Regions from separate parts of the Streptomyces sp. CNS606 genome, predicted to be linked through region 3. Evidence: predicted binding sites of a transcription regulator. Region 3 holds the regulator's gene; each other region holds the start of a gene.

Region 1 (2,262 bases), on a different contig from region 3:
GGACCGACCAGGGCGAGCACCGCCCCGCCGCGCCGCCCGCCGACGACGCCGAGTCCGCGGTCGGCGCGTCGCTTGCGCACCGCCAGGTATTCGGTGATGCGCTCCTTGACGTCCTTCAGCCCGGCGTGGTCGGCGTCGAGGACGTGCTGCGCGCCCGGCACGTCGTAGGCGTCCTCGGTGCGCGCGTTCCACGGCATCTCCAGCACCGTGTCGAGCCAGGTGCGGATCCAGCCCCCTTCGGGGCTCTGCTCGGAGGACCGCTCCAGCTTGTCGACCTCCTTCAGCGCCGCCGTGCGGACGTCCGCGGGAAGGTCGGCGGCCTCGACGCGGGCCCGGTAGTCCTCGCCCTCGTCCTCCGGGTCGCCCGCCAGCTCGGCCAGTTCCCTGCGGACCGCCTCCAGCTGGCGGCGGAGCAGGAACTCGCGCTGCTGCTTGTCGACGCCCTCCTGGACGTCCTTGGCGATCGACTCGGCGACGTCCTGCTCGGCGAGGTGCTCGCGCAGCGTCTCCAGCGCGTACCGCAGCCGTGCGACGGGGTCGGTGGTCTCCAGCAGACGGATCTTCTGGGCAGTGGTGAGGAACGGCGAGTAGCCGGCGTTGTCGGCGAGCCGGGCGGCGTCGTCGATCTGCTGCACGCGGTCGACGACCTCCCACGCGCCGCGCTTGCGCAGCCAGCTGGTGACCAGCGCCTTGTACTCCCGCATCAGCTCGGCGACGGCGCCCGGCACCGGATCGGGCGACGGTTCGCCGGCCTCGGTGCCCTCGACCCAGAGGGCGGCGCCGGGGCCGGTGGTGCCGGTGCCGATGCGCACCCGGCGCAGGCCGCGGATCAGCGCGCCCGGGTCGCCGTCGGACAGCCGGCCGACCTGCTCGACGCGGCCGAGCACGCCGACGCCGGCGTAGTCGCCGTCGATCCGCGGCACCAGCAGGACCTGCGGCTTTCTGCCGTTCTCCCCCGTGGACCGGGCGGCCGCCTGGGCGGCCTCGACCGCGGCGCGCACCTCGGGGTCCGACAGCTCCAGCGGCACCACCATGCCCGGCAGGACCACCTCGTCGTCGAGGGGCAGAACGGGCAGGGTGAGCGAAGTGGACGTCGAAGCCATGATCTCTCCCTCGTAAGAGAAGTTGAGCTATGCCCACTCAATGCGGGAAGGGCCGTGGATGTTCCAGCGGTGACGGCCTGTTCGCTCACAGCGATACGCGGGCCACGCACACCCCGTGGCCACAGCGAGTGGGGCGGATACTTCCGGCATGCCGAACCCCGCACCGCGTCGCCGCAGCCTCGTCGCCGGGCTGTTCGCCGTGATCGCCTCCACCGCCTGCGCCCCCGGCGGTCACGCCGGCCACGGCCCGGGACGCCCGGGCGGCGGGACGGAGGGGTCCGCCACCTCCCGGCCGGGCGGCGCACCCTCCCCCTCAACGCCCGCCACCGCCCCCGGTATGCCCGGCCCGCCGCTGCTGGAATGGCTGGTCACCGGCGGGTTCGCGGGCGTACGGATCCGCACCCTGCTGCACGAGGACGGCACGTACACCGTCTCGACGGGCTCACTCGGCTCCCCGGACTCTCCCGACTCCCCGCACGACGACGCCCCCGGCCGCAGCGGCCGCCTCCCCGCGCGCGACGTGGCACGCATCCGCGCACTGCTCGCCGAGGCGCGCCTGGCCGAGGGGCCCCGCCGCACCCTCGACCCGCGCCTCCGGGACGGACTCCACTACCGCATCGCCCATGGCGGCCACGTGGTCCACCGCGACGACACCACGCTCGGCGCGCCGCTGCGGAAGGTGCGGGCGCTGCTGCCGCCCCCGTCCGCCTGACCGGCGGCCCGACGTCCCGAAAAGCGGGCCACCCCGGGGGCAGGTGTCCGCGAGGATGGAGCCATGAGCCTCACCCACAGCCCCCCGCCGCCGGAGCCCGTCGTCCTGGACCGCCGCGAGGGGCCGTACGGCGAAGTGGTGCTGCGCCGGCACGGCGAGGTGCTGCAGATCATCGCCAACGGCTGCTTCCTGATGGACACCTCCGACGGCCGCTCCGAACGCGGACTGGTGCGCGCCGCACTCGCCGCGCTGGACGGCAGGCAGCGGCCGACGCTCCTCATCGGCGGCCTCGGCGTCGGCTTCTCCCTCGCCGAGGCCGCGGCCGAGCCGCGCTGGGGCGGCATCACCGTCGTCGAACGCGAACAGGCGGTCATCGACTGGCACACCGGCCGGAACGCTCCGCTCGGCCCGCTCTCCGCCGCCGCGCGCGCCGACGCCCGCACCCGG
Region 2 (2,262 bases), on a different contig from region 3:
CAGGCCGCGCAGCTCCTCCTCCTTGTCGGCGAGCTCGCGGCGCAGGCGCTCCAGGCGCTGCACGGAGCCGGGGTCGGTCTCGTTGGCGAGCGCGAGCTCCTCCATCCGCAGCCGGTCCACGGCGCGCTGGAGCTCGTCGATCTCCACCGGGGAGGAGTCGATCTCCATCCGCAGCCGGGAGGCGGCCTCGTCGACGAGGTCGATGGCCTTGTCGGGGAGGAAGCGGGAGGTGATGTAGCGGTCGGAGAGGGTGGCGGCGGCGACCAGCGCGCCGTCCGCGATCTGCACCTTGTGGTGCGCCTCGTAGCGGCCCTTGAGCCCCCGCAGGATCGCGATGGAGTCCTCGACGGTGGGCTCGGCGACCAGCACCTGCTGGAAGCGGCGCTCCAGCGCGGCGTCCTTCTCGATCCGCTCGCGGTACTCGTCCAGGGTGGTGGCGCCGACCATCCGCAGTTCGCCGCGGGCCAGCATCGGCTTGAGCATGTTGCCCGCGTCCATGGCGGAGTCGCCGCCCGCGCCGGCGCCGACGACGGTGTGCAGCTCGTCGATGAAGGTGATGATCTGCCCGTCGCTGGACTTGATCTCGCCGAGCACGGTCTTCAGCCGCTCCTCGAACTCGCCGCGGTATTTCGCGCCGGCCAGCATGGCGCCGATGTCGAGGGCGACGAGGCGCTTGTTCCGCAGCGACTCCGGGACGTCGCCCTTCACGATGCGCTGGGCCAGCCCCTCCACGACGGCGGTCTTGCCGACGCCGGGCTCGCCGATCAGCACCGGGTTGTTCTTGGTGCGGCGGGAGAGCACCTGCACGACACGGCGGATCTCCTGGTCGCGGCCGATGACCGGGTCGAGCCGGCCCTCGCGCGCGGCTGCGGTGAAGTCGGTGCCGAACTTCTCCAGCGCCTTGTACGTGCCCTCGGGGTCGGGGGTGGTGACCCGGCGGCCGCCGCGGACCTCCTCGAACGCCGCCAGCAGCTTCTTGTCGGTGGCGCCCTGCTCCGCGAGCAGCTCACCGGTACGCCCGCCGCGGGCGGCGATGCCGATCAGCAGGTGCTCGGTGGAGATGAAAGCGTCGCCGAGCTCCTTGGCCCGCTGCCCGGCGTCGGCGATCACGGCGAGCAGCGCGCGGTCGGCCTGCGGGCGGGAGACGGTGGAGCCCTGGACGCGCGGCAGCGCGGCGAGCTCCCGCTCGGCGCCGGCCCGCAGCGCGGCCTGGTCCGCCTCGACCGCGGCGAGCAGGTCCTGGATGTTCTCGTTGTCCTCGCCCTCGATGAGGGCGAGGAGCAGATGGGCCGGGGTGATGTCGGGGTGCCCGTCGGTGACGGCCCGGTCGTTGGCCGCGCTGATGGCGTCCCGGCTCCTGTTGGTCAGCTCGGCGTCCACGCTCGTCTCTGCCTCCTTCTTCCGCGACATCCCATGGCTTGCACGGTCCACGGTACAACAAGTTGAGTCTGTTCCACTCAACTATATCGGCAGCAGTCCGCGCAGTGCTCGCGAGGGCGCCCGCGAGCCGCCCCCACCACCGTGAAGCCCCGCGCTACGGTCGGGGGCATGGCCCTCCAGGACGACCCGGCGTTTCTCGCCTTCTGGCGCGAACGCCACTACTCCACTCTCACCACCTTCCGCCCCGACGGCACGCCGCACGTGGTCCCGGTGAGCGTGACGTACGACCCCGGCACGCGCACGGCCCGGGTGGTCGCGCGCGGGACGAGCCGGAAGGTGCGCAACGTGCGGGCGGCCGGGGCGGGGGGCAGCAGGGTGGCGCTGTGCCAGGTGGACCGCCGGCGGTGGGCCACCCTGGAGGGCCGGGCGGTGGTCCGCACCGAGCCCTCGCTGATCGCCGACGCCGAGGAGCGGTACGAGGCGCGCTACGGCAGGCGCCCGAAGCCCAACCCGGAGCGGGTGCTGATCGAGGTCGCCGTCGACCGCACCATGAGCCGCCTCTGAGGCACGCCGCCCCCCTCGGCAACGCGGGACACGTCCACCCCCACACGCCCCGGACATCGCGCACATCCCGGGCGCCCCCGGCACCCCGCACGCCCCAGCCGTCGGCGCACCCCTGCGCGCCGCACCTCCCCCGGCGTCCGGTACCCGGCGCATTCCTTTCCGGTAAGCGACGAGGCAAGATGCTTTCCGGCCAGATTTCGATGACCCTTCCTGACCCTTGACGCGGGACGGCCCACGCCGGCACGCCGGACGCACATCCGTACGAATCCGCGCACATGCCGCAGTGTTCTGCGTCACACGGCGGTCGTGTGGGCCCAC
Region 3 (2,262 bases):
GAGCGCTTCAAGGACGCCTCGGAGGCGTACGACGTCCTCGGTGACGCCAAGCGGCGCAAGGAGTACGACGAGGCGCGCGCCCTCTTCGGAAGCGGCGGCGGATACCGTCCCGGACCCGGGGCGGGCGGCGGCTCGTTCAACTTCGACCTGGGCGACCTCTTCGGCGGCACCCAGGGCGGCCCGGCCGGCGGACCCCAGGGCGGCGGCTTCGGCGGCGGTCTGGGCGACGTGTTCGGCGGCCTGTTCAACCGCGGCGGTACGGGCGGCCGTACGCAGCCGCGGCGCGGGCAGGACGTCGAGTCCGAGGTGACGCTCAGCTTCACCGAGGCCGTGGACGGCGCGACGGTGCCCCTGCGGATGTCCTCCTCCGCCGCCTGCAAGGCCTGTTCCGGCACCGGCGACAAGAACGGCACGCCGCGGGTGTGCCCGACCTGTGTCGGCACCGGCCAGGTCAGCCGGGGCGGCGGCGGTGGCTTCTCGCTCACCGACCCGTGCGTGGACTGCAAGGGCCGCGGCCTGATCGCGCAGGACCCGTGCGAGATCTGCAAGGGCAGCGGGCGGGCGACCTCCTCGCGCACCATGCAGGTCCGCATCCCCGCGGGTGTCACCGACGGGCAGCGCATCCGGCTGCGCGGCAAGGGCGCCCCCGGCGAGCGCGGCGGCCCCAACGGCGACCTGTACGTCGTGGTCCACGTCGACAAGCACCCCGTCTTCGGCCGCAGGGGCGACAACCTCACGGTCACCGTGCCGGTCACCTTCCCGGAGGCCGCGCTCGGCGGCGAGATCAAGGTGCCGACCCTCGGCGGCCCGCCCGTCACGCTCAAGCTGCCGCCGGGCACCCCGAGCGGCCGCACCATGCGGGCCCGCGGCAAGGGCGCCACCCGGAAGGACGGCACCCGCGGCGACCTGCTGGTCACCGTCGACGTGGCGGTGCCGGGTGACCTCGGCGACAAGGCGCGGGACACTCTCGAGGCCTACCGCGACGCCACCGCGGACGAGGACCCGAGAGCGGCGCTGTTCAAGGCAGCGAAGGGAGACTGAGATGCCCGGCCGAGGCGGCAACAGCCAGCGTTTCGGGGGGCGGCAGCCGTACGAGCTGACCGACGACTCCCCGGTCTACGTCATCTCGGTGGCGGCACAGCTCTCCGGGCTCCACCCGCAGACGCTCCGCCAGTACGACCGTCTCGGCCTGGTCTCCCCGGACCGTACGGCCGGCCGCGGCCGGCGCTACTCGGCGCGGGACATCGAGCTGCTGCGCCAGGTGCAGCAGCTCAGCCAGGACGAGGGCATCAACCTCGCGGGCATCAAGCGCATCATCGAGCTGGAGAACCAGGTCACCGCGCTCCAGTCGCGGGTCGCCGAACTCCAGCAGGCCGTGGAAGGAGCGGCGGTGGCGATGCGTCAGCGCGAGCAGCAGGTGCACGCCTCCTACCGCCGGGACCTCGTGCCGTACAGCGAGGTGCACCAGTCGAGCGCGCTGGTCGTCTGGCGGCCCAAGCGCTCCCGCCGGGACTGACCGGCCCCGCACACCGACGGCCTCCGCCGCCTCCGCACCCGCGGAGGCGACGGAGGCCGTCGCCGTCCCGCGCGGCCCAGCGTCTCGTCCCGCCGTGCCGGTCGCCGCGTGCGGGCGCAGGATGGAAGGAGGGGGCGAGCATCGGTACCGGTCTTCGAGAGAGTGATGGCGATGACGTTCATCCAGGTCATCGAGTACGACACGAAGCGGCCCGCGGAGATGGAGCTGCTCTACGACGAGTTCCTCCGGGCGACCGAGGGGAAGCGCACCCTCACGCACGAGTTCCACACCCACGACCGCGAACGCACCGACCACTACGTCGACATCGTGGAGTTCCCCTCCTACGAGGCGGCGATGCGGAACAACGACCTGCCGGAGACGCAGGAGGTCGCGGCCCGCATGCGCGAACTCTGCACGGGCGAGCCCCGTTTCCTCAACCTCGACGTCATGGACGCCCAGACCTACCCCCGCGGCTGAGCGGCCGGCCGCCCGGAGGGCGGGGTGACGCGGGTCGGGGCGGAGCCGGGAAGGGGCGGGGACGGAGCCGGTGGTGCCGAAGGAGAAGCCGGGCGGACATGGGGCACGGGGGGACCCCACGTCCGCCCGGTGGGCCGGGTGGCCCGTCCCGCCGCGGGGAGGCGCTCGCGGGACGTCTGGGCGGAGAGCCGGCTCAGAAGGCGAAGACCGCCGTGCCGGAGGCTCCCCTCTCGCAGGCGTTGCCGTAGGTGCGCTCGAAGTCGACCCGG

Evidence for each region. The regulator HspR, encoded in region 3, represses chaperone genes until heat shock. The targets are predictions, from matches to a motif close to TTGAGNNNNNNNNNCTCAA.
Region 1: the regulator HspR is predicted to act here: its motif matches at 1,126-1,144, upstream of lon (endopeptidase La).
Region 2: the regulator HspR is predicted to act here: its motif matches at 1,443-1,461, upstream of clpB (ATP-dependent chaperone ClpB).

Annotation. Positions count from the first base shown of each region.
Region 1 covers NZ_KE384522.1:305,792-308,053, forward strand. Annotated here, with positions in the region: gene lon (endopeptidase La) at 1-1,103, opposite strand, end outside; gene K304_RS34275 (hypothetical protein) at 1,252-1,815, shown strand; gene K304_RS0126045 (spermidine synthase) at 1,879-2,262, shown strand, end outside.
Region 2 covers NZ_AUFD01000017.1:95,776-98,037, forward strand. Annotated here, with positions in the region: gene clpB (ATP-dependent chaperone ClpB) at 1-1,380, opposite strand, end outside; gene K304_RS0113895 (TIGR03618 family F420-dependent PPOX class oxidoreductase) at 1,549-1,944, shown strand.
Region 3 covers NZ_KE384521.1:123,814-126,075, reverse strand. Annotated here, with positions in the region: gene dnaJ (molecular chaperone DnaJ) at 1-1,041, shown strand, start outside; gene K304_RS0121200 (heat shock protein transcriptional repressor HspR) at 1,043-1,516, shown strand; gene K304_RS0121195 (hypothetical protein) at 1,688-1,993, shown strand; gene K304_RS0121190 (SSI family serine proteinase inhibitor) at 2,187-2,262, opposite strand, start outside.